Regions from separate parts of the Bradyrhizobium sp. MOS001 genome, predicted to be linked through region 2. Evidence: riboswitches for the same ligand, from Rfam matches in the RefSeq annotation. Region 2 holds a riboswitch; each other region holds the start of a gene.
What was found. A riboswitch is a leader RNA that binds a small molecule or an ion and turns the genes downstream of it on or off. The one in region 2 is predicted to bind cobalamin.
Positions count from the first base shown of each region.

Region 1 (5,085 bases), on a different contig from region 2:
GCTCGATCGACTGCGAGACGCCGCAGATGTTGGAGATCGTCGCCGTCGGCGCGATCGCCATGACGTTCGAGTTGCGCATGCCGCTGGACGTGACCTTCTCGCGGAGGCGATCCCAGTCGAGTGTTGCGGAGCGATCGACGTCGAGACCACCGCGCGCGTCGGCGAGAAGCTGGATGGAGTCGAGCGGCAAGACGCCCTTCGACCACAGCGAGCCCTCGAAGCTCGGATAGCGTCCGCGCTCCGCGGCGAGATCGGACGACGCTTCGATCGCGTGGAACGAGATTGCCTCCATGCTGGTGTCGGCAAACGCCACTGCCGCGTCGGACGCGGTCGGAATGCGCTGGACCTGAAGCGCTTCCTGAAAGCCCATGAGGCCGAGCCCGACGGGACGATGACGCATGTTGGAGCGACGCGCCTCCGGGATGGTGTAGAAATTGATGTCGATGACGTTGTCGAGCATCCGGACGGCGGTGGTCACCGTCCGCTTCAGCTTGGCCTGGTCGACACCATCAGGCCCGACATGGTTGAGCATGTTGATGGAGCCGAGATTGCAGACCGCGACCTCGTCGGCGGAGGTGTTCAGCGTGATCTCGGTGCAGAGGTTCGACGAGTGGATCACGCCAACGTGCCGCTGCGGCGAACGCAGGTTGCAGGGGTCCTTGAAGGTGATCCAGGGATGACCGGTCTCGAACAGCATGGTCAGCATGCGACGCCAGAGGTCGCTCGCGCGCACGGTCTTGAAGACGCGCATGCCGCCGGCTTTCGCCTTGGCCTCATAGGCCTCGTAAGCCGTCTTGAACGCCCCGCCGTATAGATCGTGCAAATCGGGCGTCTCGTCGGGCGAAAACAGCGTCCATTCGCCATCGGCATCGACGCGCTGCATGAACAGGTCCGGCACCCAATTGGCGGTGTTCATGTCGTGGGTACGACGGCGGTCGTCGCCGGTGTTCTTGCGCAGGTCGAGGAATTCCTCGATGTCGACGTGTCAGGTCTCCAGATAGGCGCAGACCGCGCCCTTGCGCTTGCCGCCCTGGTTGACGGCAATCGCGGTGTCGTTGGCAACCTTCAGGAACGGGATGATGCCCTGGCTCTCGCCGTTGGTGCCCTTGATGTGGGCGCCGAGCCCACGGACCGGCGTCCAGTCGTTGCCGAGGCCGCCGGAATATTTTGCCAGCAGTGCGTTGTCCTTGATCGACTTGAAGATGCCGTCGAGGTCGTCCGAGACTGTCGTGAGAAAACAGGACGACAATTGCGGACGCAGCGTACCCGAATTGAACAGCGTCGGCGTCGAGGCCATGAAGTCGAACGATGACAGCAGATCGTAGAACTCGATCGCCCTGGCCTCTCGGTCGATCTCGCGCACCGCAAGACCCATCGCGACGCGCATGAAGAAAGCTTGCGGCAGTTCGATCCGCTTGCCGCGGACGTGCAGGAAGTAGCGGTCGTACAGCGTCTGGAGGCCGAGGAACTGGAAGTTCAGGTCGCGCTCGGGCTTGAGTGCAGCCGCGATCCGGCCGAGGTCGAAGCGGGCCAGTTCAGGATCGAGCAGTTCGGCAACGATGCCGGTCTTCACGTAGGCCGGGTAATATTCGGCATAGCGCACAGCCATATCGGCCTGCGAGGCGAAGGTCGGCCCGGCATGGACATAGGACAGCACCTCGCCGCGGAGCTTGTCCAGCAGCAGGCGCGCACTGACATAAGCATAATTCGGCTCCTGCTCGACCAGCGTGCGTGCGGCCATGATCGAGGCCAGCGCCAGTTCGTCCTGGCTGATGCCGTCGTAGAGATTGCGGGTGGTCTCGGTGAGCACGGGTGCCGCGGAGACGCCGTCGAGACCGGCGCAGGCTTCGCCGATAATCAGCGCAAGCCGCTTGGTGTCGAGACCAACGCGCGAACCGTCGGCGAGCGTGACATGAAGTGCCGGCGCGACAGCGGGCGTCGCTTCCGCGGCCGCCTCCTCGGCGCGCTGGCGCGACCGCTCCTCGCGGTACAGCACATAGGCGCGTGCGACCTTGTGGTGCTCGCTCCGCATCAAGGCGAGCTCGACCTGGTCCTGCACATCCTCGATATGGAAGGTGCGTCCCTCGCCTGCCCGCCGCATCAACGCAGCGACGACTTCGGCCGTCAGCTGCTCCACGCTCTCATGGACGCGGCGCGAGGCGACCGCACTGGTGCCTTCGACCGCAAGAAACGCCTTGGTCATGGCGACCGCGATCTTCGCGGAATCGAACGGCGAGACCTTGCCGTTGCGACGGATGATCTGCATGGCCGGCTCGCTCGAAGCAGGCGCAAGCGATTGTGGACGCAAATGAACGATGGGTGCGGAAGCGGTGTCCGCGTCGTGCAGGTTGAGTGACATCAAAGGGCCCCGTGATGCGCGCGTTGTGTTTGAACGGGGCTGTAAGGAAGGACGCTGCAGAAACGCCGGCGGCAGAGTTGCCGGGCGGTGCGTGCAAGCGACCGCCGGACACCCCGCCCGTGGACGTTCAGATCGTCGCGGCAGGTCTCCTGGCTCGCAGGTCGTCGCCCACTTCCCGTCTTCCCGGCGCGAAAGGCACCAGTGACGATTGTTCGGAAGCAGCTCGCTGCTGACAGTTGCGGGGGCAGCGCCGGAATTCCGCGCTCTCGCGCGGTTCACCGGCTTCCCTCTTAGCCACTAAATCTTGCGATCCAGCGGAACCGTGACGCCCACATGTGGTGACATATGCAGCCGGGTGTCAACGATTCGTTGCGGGCCGGAAGCGGTGTTCCCTGTGGAATGCGGGAGTTCCCGCCTGGCTCGCGCAACCCTTGGGATGACGCACATCCAGCATTACGCGTTCCGCATCGCGCGCCCGAACGGATCGACCAGGCGGACGATCTCGCAGGCGGCGACGAGGCCGGCGAGCCAGACGGCGCTGGTCAGCCCGATGCGCGTCACGATGGCCGCAGTGAACGCGCCCTCTCCGCCAAGGAACGGCGTCGCGGCAAGCAGCGCGAGCTCATAGGCGGCGTAGGCGGCGACGAGCGCGATGGCCAGCATCAGCGGCGTGCGGCCCTGCGGCAGCAGGCGGAGAACGGTCGATGCCGCTGCCGTCGACAGCAACGCGGCAGCACCGATGACAAAGCCCCAGGCGATGGTGCTGCCATCGATGGGATAGTGCAGCACGCCAAAGCCGATGGTCTGGTTCACGAGCCAGGCGCCGGTGACGACGAGCAGCGCCGGACGCATCGGCAGCATCGCGGCGGCGACGACGGCGAACGCCGCAAACGGCGTCGCGCAGGCAAGCGCGAAGCTCGCGAGCGCGCATGACACCGTCAGCAGTGCAAAGCAGAACATCGGCGCGATGCGCGACGCGACCGGATGAAGGCGGAAACGGTCGGCGTGGGGCGGCAGGATGGTGACAGTCATGGAACGATCTCCTTGTGGGATTTGTAGCACAATTTTGCTGGAACGCGGCATCACGTCTGACTCAGTGAAGAGCCTCCATGGGATCTTCAGTCTCGGCTGGATCGCGCCGGTCGTAGGCGGCAAGCCAGGCGGCGAGTGTCACGGTGTGCGGCTCCTTGGCCGCCAATTGGCGCAAGGCCACGCGAACGGTGGCGCGCGCCGTGCGATCGGGCGGAAGCGTCGCCGTCTCAGATCCCCGCCCCTTCGCGACCGCCTCGACCACGGCCCTCTTGCACGCCGTCAGCTCCGGCAGCCCATAGAGTTCGAGCAGCGCCTGGAAGGCTGCGTGATGATCCGGCCGAAAAGCGCGCTTGCGGCCGAGCTGATCGCGGAGCGGATGGGCCGGATAGAGATGCGCGCAGGGGATCCACCCCTCAGGCAGCGGCTCGGTGGCGGCATGGGTGCGGCGATGCGCAAGCAGCTTTGGCGAGACGTGGGTGTGCGGGCCGTCAGGGCTTTGCCCGCCCGGCGGCGGGATCGGCTGGAATACCTCGGCGCGCCCGATGCGGCTGATGAAGACGCGGTGCGGATTGGCGGCCAGAATGATCCGCATGGCGTCGCTTTCGGGCGCGAACACGGATTGGCCCGTGCGGCTCCTGAGCGCGGCGACGGCATCGGCATCGCTGACACGGATGCAGGCGTCGACCTGCAACGTTCCGAGGCCAAGGTCGAACAGGATGCCGCTGCGATCCCTCGTCAGGAGCGCCTCGATATCCGGACCGAGCTCGGTCAGCACGGTACGACCACTCATGGCGCTGGCTTCATGCGGAAGACACAGCGCGATGCGGTGGCTCCAGCTCTCCGTGGTCGGCGATTCCGATGCGATCAGGCGCAGATCCGGGTGGGAGACAACGCGTATCCCACCCTTCTGCGTCACGGCGCTGATCCCGTTGCGAGACTGCTCCATATCGAAGGCCTCACCGGGCTCGCGTGTGAACTCGGCAATGGCACCGAACGTGCCGACGCTCCAGCCGGCCTCAGCGTCGGCAAGCTGGCTTGCGATCAGGTCCATGAGCGGATCGGCCGTCGTCATGAGGCTTCTCTCTCTCGCTATCTGACGTCGTAATTCGCCAGGCGAATGCCGCCATAGACGCCCAGTCCCGGCTGCAGAAAGCCGGTCGGATTTTGATAGTGCACATTGGCGAGATTATCGACCCGGCCGAACACCTTCACCTGGTCGGTGACCAGATATTCGGCTGCGACGTTGACGACAGTGTAGGCTGGAGCCAGCAGACGCAGAATGCTGAAGTCGCGGTTACCATCGACGAAACTCCCGACGTGCAACACGGTTGCGGAAAGTGTCAGCGGATCGATCGGATTCCAGATGACATTTGCGCTCCACTTCTCCTTCGGACGCCTCAGCAGCTCCAGTCCCGCCGTCGCATCCACCGCGCGGGTAAAAGTGTAGTCGGCACGAACGCGAAGCCGGTCCGTGATCGCAGCCGCGACGAAGCTCTCCGTGCCCTCCGTGATCGCCTTGCCGATATTGGTGTTGGTGCTCGCGAACGTCACGGGATCGAACGTGCTCTGGATCAGGTCCGTGATGTTGTTGCGGAAGTAGGTCGAGCCGAAGCGAACGCGATCGCCAAACAAGGGTTGCTCGAAGCCGGCGTCATATCCGACGCTTTCCTCGGGCCTGAGGTTGGGATTTGCAA
Region 1 covers NZ_SPVJ01000001.1:555,564-560,648, forward strand. The annotation lists partial or broken gene CT676_RS02680 (ribonucleoside-diphosphate reductase subunit alpha) at 1-2,359, opposite strand, end outside; cobalamin riboswitch at 2,481-2,699, opposite strand; gene CT676_RS02685 (hypothetical protein) at 2,813-3,391, opposite strand; gene CT676_RS02690 (hypothetical protein) at 3,453-4,463, opposite strand; gene CT676_RS45100 (TonB-dependent receptor) at 4,481-5,085, opposite strand, start outside.
Region 1: it holds a riboswitch for cobalamin, as region 2 does, so the genes downstream of both, CT676_RS02680 (ribonucleoside-diphosphate reductase subunit alpha) here and CT676_RS28405 (energy-coupling factor ABC transporter permease) in region 2, are expected to answer to the same signal.

Region 2 (5,085 bases):
CGATAGCTGGGCGATGGATCGCGGGACGATTGCTCATCTCGTCGGTCGCGGCACTAATGCCGATGTCGTGCTCGCGGAGGGCTCGATGGGCCTGTTCGACGGCGTCGCGGCGCGCGGCGTCTCCGGCACCGGCGCCACCGCCGACATTGCCGAGATGCTGGGCTGGCCGGTGCTGCTGGTGATCGATCCCTCCGGACAGGCGCAGACGGCGGCGGCGATCGCCGCAGGCCTTCGCGACTATCGAGCCGGTGTGCGCCTTGCCGGCGTGGTGCTCAACCGCGTCGCCAGCCCACGGCATGAAGATCTCGTGCGGCGTGCACTCAACGACGCCGGCATCGCCGTGTTCGGCGCGCTGCCGCGTCATGCCGAGATCAGCCTGCCGAAACGGCATCTCGGCCTGGTGCAGGCCGAGGAGCAGGCCGAGATCGGCAAGCTGATCGACGAAGCCGCGCGCTTCGTCGCCGAGCATGTCGATCTCGATGCGGTGCTGCGATCGGCAGCAAGCTGGTCGCCGCAACCGGCGGTAAACGGCATGAACGTGACGCCGCCCGGGCAGCGCATTGCGTTGGCCCGCGATGCCGCGTTCTCCTTCATCTATCCGCACATGCTGGAGGCCTGGCGCGCGGCCGGCGCCGAGATCTCGACATTCTCGCCGCTTGCCGATGAAGCGCCCGACGCGAGCGCCGACGTCTGCTGGCTGCCCGGCGGCTATCCCGAGCTGCACGCGGGGAAGATCGCGGCCAATGCCCGCTTTCGCAGTGGCTTGCGCGCGTTCGCTGACACACGGCCGGTGCACGGCGAATGCGGAGGCTATATGGTGCTGGGAACCGCTCTGACCGACGCCGACGGCATTCGCCATGAGATGACGGGCCTGCTCGGACTGGAGACGAGCTTTGCCAAGCGCCGCATGCATCTCGGCTATCGTCTCGCTGCGCTCGCCGCGCCGATGCCGGGCCATCAGGTCGGTGCGCGCCTGCGCGGTCATGAGTTCCACTATTCGACGATTATCGCGCAGCCCGATACGCCGCTGGCGGTCGTGCACGATGCAACAGGCGCGGTCATCGCCGAGACCGGCTCGCGGCGGGGACAAGCCACCGGCACGTTCTTCCATCTGATCGCGGAGGATCGGTGAGCGGTTTTGTCACTTTCATCTCGGCCGGCCCCGGCGACCCCGAGCTCCTCACGCTCAAAGGCGCCGCGCGGCTGCGCGATGCCGACGTCGTGCTCTATGACGACCTCGCCTCCGGCGCGATCCTCGATCTGGCCCGGCCCGGCGCCAATCTCGTCGCGGTCGGGAAGCGGGCAGGGCGGCCCTCGACCAAGCAGCACCACGTCAACCGCCTGCTGATCGACTACGCCGCGGCCGGCGTCCGTGTGGTGCGGCTGAAATCGGGCGATGCCGGTATCTTTGGCCGGCTCGAGGAGGAGCTGGAGGCGCTGCGCGAAGCCGGCATCGGCTACGAGATCATTCCCGGAATCACCTCGGCCTGTGTCGCCGCCGCGCAAGCCGGCATTCCCCTGACCCGGCGCCACACGTCGCGCCGGGTGCAGTTCGTGACCGGGGCCGATGTCACCGGCGAGCTGCCGCAGAATTTGAACTGGGCGGCGCTGGCGGATCCCGAAGCGACCACCGTGGTCTATATGGGCCGGCGCACCTTTCCGGCGCTTGTCGCAAAATTGATCGAGCACGGCCTCGCGCCGGATACCCCGGCGCTGTTCGCCGAATCCCTCGGTCGTCCCGACGAGCGGCTGGTCCGCACCACCATTGCCGAGCTGGCCGAACAGCTTGCGCGGGGCGGCGCCGCCTCGACGGCTGCCGTGATCCTGTTCGGCGCGCTGGCGGGCGATTATCCGTCATGACCGTCCCGGCCGCCCTTCGCCCCTTGACGCCCGGCTGGCGAAAGGGGCACACAGGAGACGCATGGTGCTCGGGGTGGTGCAAGCCGCCAGAGCATAATCGGGAATGGGGGTGGGCGGACAGTTGCGCCGCCCAAAACCCCAGCCGCCCCCGCGACTGTAAGCGGTGAGGGACTCCGATCAGCCACTGGGCCGCAAGGCCCGGGAAGGCCGGAGAACCCCAGTGAACCGCGAGCCAGGAGACCGGCCGTGCATGTTTTGTGGCCAAGGCCGTCGGGTGTGACGGCAGGAAGGAACTGAACCATGCATATCGAACCCGGAGTTGTATCGGGCGCCAAGCTCGTGTTGAGTTACGCAACCGGCATCGCCGTCGGCGGCGTTGCGCTGAAGCTCGCGGTCGAGACCGTGCGCGAGCAGGGCATCACGTCGTTCGCGGCGCGGACGCTCGCCACCACGGGCCTCGTGTTCGTCTTCTTCGAGATCCTGCCGCACTTCCCGGTCGGCGTCTCCGAGGTGCACTTCATCCTTGGCTCGACCCTGTTCCTGCTGTTTGGGGCGGCGCCCGCGGCCTTCGGCCTTGCGTTCGGACTGTTGTTCCAGGGCATCTTCTTCGAGCCGCCCGATCTGCCGCAATTCGGCATGAACGTCACCACGCTGCTGGTGCCGCTGTTCGGGATCCAGGCGATCGCCGCGCGGATCATTGCCCGCAACACCGCCTATGTCGATCTCAGGTATCGGCAGGCGCTGGCGCTGTCGACCACGTATCAGGCCGGCGTCATCGCCTGGGTTGCGTTCTGGGCGCTCTATGGCTCGGGCTTCGGTGCGACCAACCTCGTCAACATCGCGACCTTCGCGGCCTCCTACGCGCTCGTCATAGTGATCGAGCCGCTGGCCGACCTCGGTGTGCTGGCACTGGCAAAATCGCTGCGTGGCGTCACCGCGCCCGGTCTCGTCACGCCGCGCCTGCACAACGCGGCTTAAGAGACAAAGGGGCGGCCGTCATGGCCGCCCCTGAACGCGCGATGCTCACGCTCTCCCTGATAGGCATCGGTTGCGGCGATCCCGAGCAGCTCACGCGCGCCGCCGTTCAAGCCATCAACGCGGCCGATCTCATCCTGATCCCGCGCAAGGGGACGGCGAAGTCCGATCTCGCAGATCTCAGGCGGACGATCTGCGCGGATGTGCTCACCAATCAAACGACACGCATTGCCGAGTTCGATCTTCCCGTGCGCGATGCCGGTGAAGCGGATTATCACAAGGGCGTGGACGATTGGCACGAGGCCGTGGCCGCGGCCTGGTCGCAGACGATCGCCAGCCATCTCGGTGATGATGGCAAAGTCGCGCTGCTGATCTGGGGCGATCCCTCACTGTATGATTCGTCGCTGCGCATTGCGCGGCGGCTCGATCCCTTGCCTGATATCGACGTCGTGCCCGGCATCACTTCGATCCAGGCGCTGTGCGCGGCGCATGCGCTGCCGCTCAACGACATCGGCGAGCCCTTCCTCGTCACGACGGGGCGCCGCTTGCGCGAGGGTGGCTGGCCGCAGGGCGTCGATACCGTGGTGGTGATGCTCGACGGCGGCACGGCGTTCCAGTCGCTCGATCCTGCGGGGCTGCACATCTGGTGGGGCGCCTATCTCGGCATGCCCGATCAGATCGTCATGTCGGGCGTTCTGGCCGAGATCGCCCCGCACATCGTCGCCGCGCGACAGGATGCGCGCGAACGGCATGGCTGGATCATGGACAGCTACATTCTCAAGCGCCGGCCGTAAGCGAGGCAGCATGCTCCCTGAATGGGTCACCCGGAAATGCCCCGATGTCTCCGCTGTCCACCGCGAGGCGGCGCTCGCGCGTCAGGCGCAACTCACAAAACCGGCCGGCGCGCTCGGCCGGCTGGAGCAGCTTGCGGTCGAGCTTGCGGGCCTCCAGGCGACCGAGCAGCCGCGCGCCGCGCGAGTGCCGATCATCGTCTTCGCCGGCGATCACGGCATCGTCGCGCAGGGCGTGTCGGCCTATCCGCAAGGAGTGACCATCGCGATGATGGCGAATTTTGCCTCGGGCGGTGCCGCGATCTCGGTGCTGGCGCGTGAGCTTGGCTCAAACCTTGAGGTCGTCGACGCCGGTACGCTGGCGCAGGAGGAGATGGCAGGAATCGTCACTGACAAGCCGCGCAGCGGCACGCGCGACTTCAGCGTGGAAGCAGCGCTCCCCCCCACGGAGCTGGCATTCGCCTTCGAAGCCGGTCAGCGCGCAGTCGCGCGCGCAGAAGCCAGCAGGCCCGATCTCCTGATCTTCGGCGAGATGGGCATCGGCAATACCACGACGTCGGCGGCGATTGCGGCGAGCCTGCTCGGCATCAGTGCCGAGGAGATCGCGGGCTGCGGTACCGGCGTCGACGCGGCCGGCCGCGCGCACAAGGCGCGCGTGATCGACGCTGCGATCGCGCGTTACGGCGTTGCGGGCGCTTCGCCGGAACAAATTCTGTGCGCGGTCGGCGGCCTCGAGATCGCGGCGATTTGCGGCGCCATCATTGCTGCTGCGCAAGCCCGCATTCCCGTGTTGATCGATGGCTTCATCGTATCCGTGGCAGCGCTGGCGGCGGTGCGGCTGAACCCGTCGTGCCAGCCATTCCTGCTGCCGTCGCATCAATCGGCGGAGCAGGGACATCGGCTGGTGCTGCGTGCGCTGAACGTGCAGCCGTTGATCAGCCTCGATCTCAGGCTCGGCGAAGGATCGGGGGCGGCCATCGCGCTGCCGCTGGTGCGGCTCGCGTGCAGCCTTCACAACGGCATGGCGACCTTCGCGCAGGCCAACGTGCCGGATCGCCCGGCCTGATCTAGCTCAAGCCGCGCGCTGATTGACCGCGACGACGCGCCAGCCGGTGGCGAGCCGGTCGATCCGGGTCAGTGACAACGGATCGATCACGAAGCGCAGGGCCGCTTGTGGTGTCAGATCCAGCGCAATGCAGAGCGCGGCGCGGATGGTGCCGGAGTGAACGACGAGCGTTGCCGAGCCGGCGCCGATTTGCGCGAGACCCAGCCGGACACGCGCGACCTGATCCTCAAAACTTTCGCCGCCCGGCGGCCGACCGTGCGCCGGATCGCTCCAGAACTGCGCATAGGTCTCCCCGCCGGTCGCAGCGAGTTCGTCATGCCGCCGGCCGGTCCAGTCGCCAAAATCCTGCTCGCCAAATTCGGGCACCAACGCGGGTTCGAGTCCCAGCGCGCG
Region 2 covers NZ_SPVJ01000029.1:52,265-57,349, reverse strand. The annotation lists gene CT676_RS28415 (cobyrinate a,c-diamide synthase) at 1-1,132, shown strand, start outside; gene cobA (uroporphyrinogen-III C-methyltransferase) at 1,129-1,860, shown strand; cobalamin riboswitch at 1,906-2,124, shown strand; gene CT676_RS28405 (energy-coupling factor ABC transporter permease) at 2,161-2,838, shown strand; gene cobF (precorrin-6A synthase (deacetylating)) at 2,880-3,629, shown strand; gene cobT (nicotinate-nucleotide--dimethylbenzimidazole phosphoribosyltransferase) at 3,640-4,692, shown strand; gene CT676_RS28390 (histidine phosphatase family protein) at 4,699-5,085, opposite strand, start outside.

Region 3 (5,085 bases), on a different contig from region 2:
GACATAGGTGAAGTCGATGAAGCGCGACTGCACGAAGGCGACGTTGCCCCATAGTTTCAGGCCCGCGACCGGATTGACCGCGGCGGCGATCTCGACGCCCTTGGAGGCCATCTTGCCGGCGACGTTGAAGAGGATGCCGCTTTCGGGGACGTAGACGTTCTTGCGCTCGATGTCGAAGGCCGAGAACGTGGCCTCCGCGCGCCTGTCGGCCGACAGCAGCTTCACGCCGGTCTCGTAGGTCCGCGACGTCGTGAGCAGCAGCGGCGTCGTGGGCCTGAGGATGAAGATGTTCGCCACCGTCGGGTCGGCTGCCGTCGCGTACTGGCTGTAAAGCATCACGCCGGGCGCGATGTCCCAGGTGTAGCCGATGCGTCCGGTGACCGGATTGAACGTCTTCGAGAAAGGATAGTTGGCTTTCAGGAGGCCATTCTCGTCGAAGCGGGTCCGCGACAGCTCGATATTCTCAAAACGGATGCCGCCGATCAGCGCAAAGGTCGAGGTCAGCTTGAGCCGGTCCTCGAACGACAGCGAGGCGGTGTCGAGATGGGTGTAGATCTTCTCGTCGCTGCGCGGGCCGTAGAGGCCGCGGTCCGGATTGAGGAGGTCGACGTAGTCATTGAAGAACAGCGTGTCCTGCGAGACGTTGAACTGGTTGCTGCTCGCCGCCACGGTGGCGACGAAGCGATTGTCCATTCCGCCGAGATTGGAATTGACGGTGAGGTCGGTGATGTTGCCGTAGAGCCGCTGCGCGTGATCGAGCGCCAGGCGCTCGCGGTAGATGCTCTGCGCGCCTGCGAAATTGCCTACGGTCTGGTCAAACGACGAGATCTCGTTGTTGAACCAGTGCCGGTGGGCGTCATAGCCATAGACCAGGCTCTTCAGCGAGATGTTGTTGGTGATGTCCCATTGAAAGCCGCTGCGCAGCCAGAGCTCGTTGGCGCCGCTGTGATTGTCGAGCACGTTGTAGTTCGTGGTCAGCGTGCGCGCGTCGATGGTGACCGGGACCGGCGTGCCGCCGCCGAGGTAATAGTTGCTCCAGAGGCCGGAGACGACGCCATACGTCGGCACGATGCCCGGCGCGTTCGCCGGCACCAGCGGCGTCCCCCAGTAGAAGCGGTCGTTGTCCTGCCTGTATTCGGTCGCGCCCCAGATCCTCAGGTTCTCGTTGACGCGATAGTTCAGCTGGCCCGAGACGTTGCTGAGCTTCGAATAGGTGTCGTCGATAAAGCCCTTGTTGTTGAAATGGCTGATGTCGAAGCGGTAGTCGAGGCCGTTGATCAGCGTGCTGCCGCCCGATCCGTAACCGGCGCGATAGCCGTTGAAGGAATCGTAGGAAGTGAAGGCGTCGTTGACGATTGGTCCGGTGTGCGGCGCCTTGTTCACGTAGTTGATGGCGCCGCCGGTCGCACCGAGGCCCGCCACCAGCGAGTCCGGTCCCTTGATGATCTCGACCTGCTGGAGACCAGCCACGTCCATGGGACGGCCGGTCATGGTCGACGGCCCGATCGGGATTCCGTTGTAGAGCGTGGAGATCTGGTCGCCGGAAAAGCCACGCATCGAGAAGATGGCGGGCGCGCCGGGCGCATCGCCGCCGGTGACGCCGACTGCAGCCTTGGCGACGTCGGTCGTGGTCCGGATGCCCAGGTTCTGCATCGTCTGTTGACCGATGACCTCGACGGTCGCCGGCATCTCGCGCGCCGTGATGCCGAGCCGGGAGCCGACGTCGGTGACGGCTGCCGTATTGAGCGGCGTCTGTACCGGCCCGCTCGGAGCTTGCGCGGCCGGAACGGCGACAGCAGGGGCGCCACGATTGCGTCCCGCGGCGCGCCGGGCCGCGCGCTGCTTCTGAGTGCCGGGGCTGACGGCAGGAGCCTGTCGCGGCGCAGGCGGCGACACGATCACCGGGCCGACCTCCCGGGAGCGGTTGTCCTGCGCCGCGCTTTGCGCGAGCGCCGCGGACGACAAGGACACCGACGAGAGCAGAGTAATCAGGAAAGCACGCGATAACGCTGGCCTTGCGCCAGCACGGAAATGAAGATTTTGCACGACAACGCTCTGCGGCGACGCAAACAAACCGTCACCGCGGTTGCCTTAGTCATCCACCTTCGCCCCAGGCGGCGGATGCACCGGCTACTTGTCCGACATCAGGGCACCCCGCCCAATGCGTTCGCGCGTGACCATGGCTGGTAGCAGGTTTCCTGGCTCGCGGGTCATCGCCTTCGACCACCTTCCCAGAGGCCCAAGCGGGGCTCCAGTGGTTCGTTTGGTCGTCGGCTATCCGCCTACAGTTGCGGGGGCAGCCGCGGAATTGCCCACTGAGGTGGACGCACCGCATTCCCTTGAAGAGTCCTTGCGGACACTACCGATCACGAAACTGGCATCAGGGGATGAGCGCGTCAACATCCGCGCGGGCTGCTGGACGGGCCGGTCGGTCGATGGTGGCCTTGTGTTGCTGTTTTGCACGATAGTCCGAAGGACCGCGTCGAAACGTCCAACCCGGCCTCCGGACGAGCCTGGGTAACGAACGCTTGACCACGATCAATAACTGCCTTTGGTGTCCGAGTATGCTACTGAGGCCGAGTTCCGGCCCGACAAGGTAAGTCGATATTGATGCAGTTCGTCCGTACCATCCTGGCAGTCGCCATCGCCATATCCTTGGCGATGCTGCCGGTTGGCGCGTCCGCGGCGAACCTCGCAATGTCGTCGGATGGCATGCAGACGGCCATGCACATGAGCGGCGACGCCGACATGTCGATGGACGATTGTTGTCCCGACATGAAGGGAACGGGCTCCCATAGCGGCGGCTACAAGTGCGGGATGGGCTTCTGCTGCGTCGGTGGGATCATCGCGCTCGGTGATGTCAGGCCCGTGGCGTTCGAACGTCTCGCCGTCATGGCCAGCACGATGGCTATTCCCCCGGATCAGGTCGTTTCCTTCCGCGGCGGCAGTCCTCCTTTCCGACCTCCTCGAATCTGATCTCGCAAAGCCCGAGACGCGAGCGGCGTGCCTGCTCGCGACGACGACTGACGTGCGCGCTTCACGCGCCACGGCGAAAGATCAATTCATGAGGACAGGACAATGCTTTCCAAAATCAGCACCGCGGCTCTCGCCGCCACCCTTTCGCTTGCCGCTTCCGCCGCGATGGCGGGCGCGGGCGACTACGCCTTCGAGCCCGTCACTCCGCAGATGAAGAAGGGCGAAGACGTCACGCTCGCCGTTCGCCTGACGAACAAGCAGACCGGCAAGCCGATACCGGACGCAGTCATCTTCAAAAGCCGCCTCGACATGGCCCCGGACGGGATGGCCGAGATGGAATCGGCGGTCGCGCCGCTGCCGTCCAGGGAGCCGGGTGTGTACGCCTTCAAGACGGACCTGCCGATGGCTGGACGCTACCAGATGACGCTGTCCGTGAAGGTGCAGGGCGAACCGGAGACCGTCACCGGCAAGGTGATCGTCACGGCGGTCAAGTGAGCGTTCGGGCGCTGCCCGGCGGCGCCCGACATTCCCCTTTTTCCTTCACACGGACGCGCGCTCCCGGGCGCGCGGATACACCATATGAAAACGCTGCGTCTCCTGACGGCTCTTGCGCTGGGCGGTGGCCTGGTCCTGGCCGGCTACTACTGGCATTCGAACGGTGCGGGCTGGCTCGCTGAGGCCGACATATCATCGGCTGCGGCTGGCGCGGAGCGAACGCCGCTTTACTACCGCGATCCAAGCGGTGCGCCGCTCTGGTCTGCGGGTCAGAAGAAGGACGACCGCGGGCGGGACTATGTGCCGGTCTACGACGACGATGGAGCGGCCGTCGCGCCGGCGCTACCGAAGGCGCAAGCGGCTTCGCCGCGAAAAATCCTCTACTACCGCAATCCGATGGGGCTGCCCGACACGTCGCCCGTCCCAAAGAAGGATCCGATGGGGATGGACTATGTCGCCGTTTACGAAGGCGACGACACCGACGACGGCACGGTGAAGCTGTCGCCCGGCAAGATCCAGCGCGCGGGCGTGAAGTCCGAGCCCGTCGCGCGGCGCCCGATCCGGGTCTCGGTGAAGGCGCCCGGCACGATCCAGCTCGATGAACGCCGCGTGTCGGTGATCGCGATGCGCGCCGAGAGCTTCGTGCAGAAGGTCGCCGACGTGACGACCGGCACGCGCGTGAAGGCCGGCCAGCCGCTGATGGAAATCTACAGTTCGGCGGTGGCGTCCGCGGCGGCGGAATATCTCGCGACGATCACCTCCAGGACGGTCGGCGGTGTCGAGATGTACGGCCGCGGCTCGCGGCAGCGGCTGGTCAATCTCGACGTTCCCGAGTCCGTCATCGCGGAGATGGACAAGACGCACACCGCGCCCGTGGCCATACGCTGGTCTGCGTCGCGCGACGGGGTCGTGCTCGAACGCAACGCGATCGAAGGCATGCGGGCCAATCCCGGCGACGTCCTGTTCCGGATCGCGGACACCTCGGTGGTCTGGGCGCTGGTCGACGTGGCCGAGCGCGATCTCGGCAACATCGCGGTGGGGCAGTCAGTCGCGGTGCGCGCGCGCAGTTTCCCCGGCCGAACCTTCACCGGGACAATCGCCGTCGTCTATCCGCAGGTGAACCGCGACACGCGAACCGTTCGCATCAGGATCGAGCTTGCCAATCCGGACGCGGTGCTGCTGCCCGACATGTACGTCGATGCCGATATCGACACGGCCGATGCCGCGCCCGTCCTGGCGATACAGGACAGCGCGGTGCTCGACACCGGCAGCCGGCAGGCCGTCCTCGTCGACAAGGGGGAAGGGCGTTTCGAACCGCGGGAAGTCAAGCTCGGCCGTCGCGGCGGCGGCTATGTCGAGGTGCGCCATGGTCTCGCGGACGGCGAGGCGGTGGTGACCTCCGCCAACTTCCTGATCGATGCGGAAAGCAACCTGAAGGCGGCGCTGAAGGGGTTTGGCGAGGCGGCATCCCAGGCCACCGACGCCGGCCCTGGCAATGCAACGGGAGATCACAAATGATCGCCCGCATCATCGCCTGGTCGGCGCGCAATCTGCTGCTCGTGCTGTTCGGGACCGGCTTCGCGGCCGCCGCCGGCCTCTATGCCCTGGTTCACC
Region 3 covers NZ_SPVJ01000009.1:44,774-49,858, reverse strand. The annotation lists gene CT676_RS15150 (TonB-dependent receptor) at 1-1,971, opposite strand, end outside; cobalamin riboswitch at 2,171-2,379, opposite strand; gene CT676_RS15145 (hypothetical protein) at 2,611-2,976, shown strand; gene CT676_RS15140 (FixH family protein) at 3,079-3,471, shown strand; gene CT676_RS15135 (efflux RND transporter periplasmic adaptor subunit) at 3,556-4,989, shown strand; gene CT676_RS15130 (efflux RND transporter permease subunit) at 4,986-5,085, shown strand, end outside.
Region 3: it holds a riboswitch for cobalamin, as region 2 does, so the genes downstream of both, CT676_RS15150 (TonB-dependent receptor) here and CT676_RS28405 (energy-coupling factor ABC transporter permease) in region 2, are expected to answer to the same signal.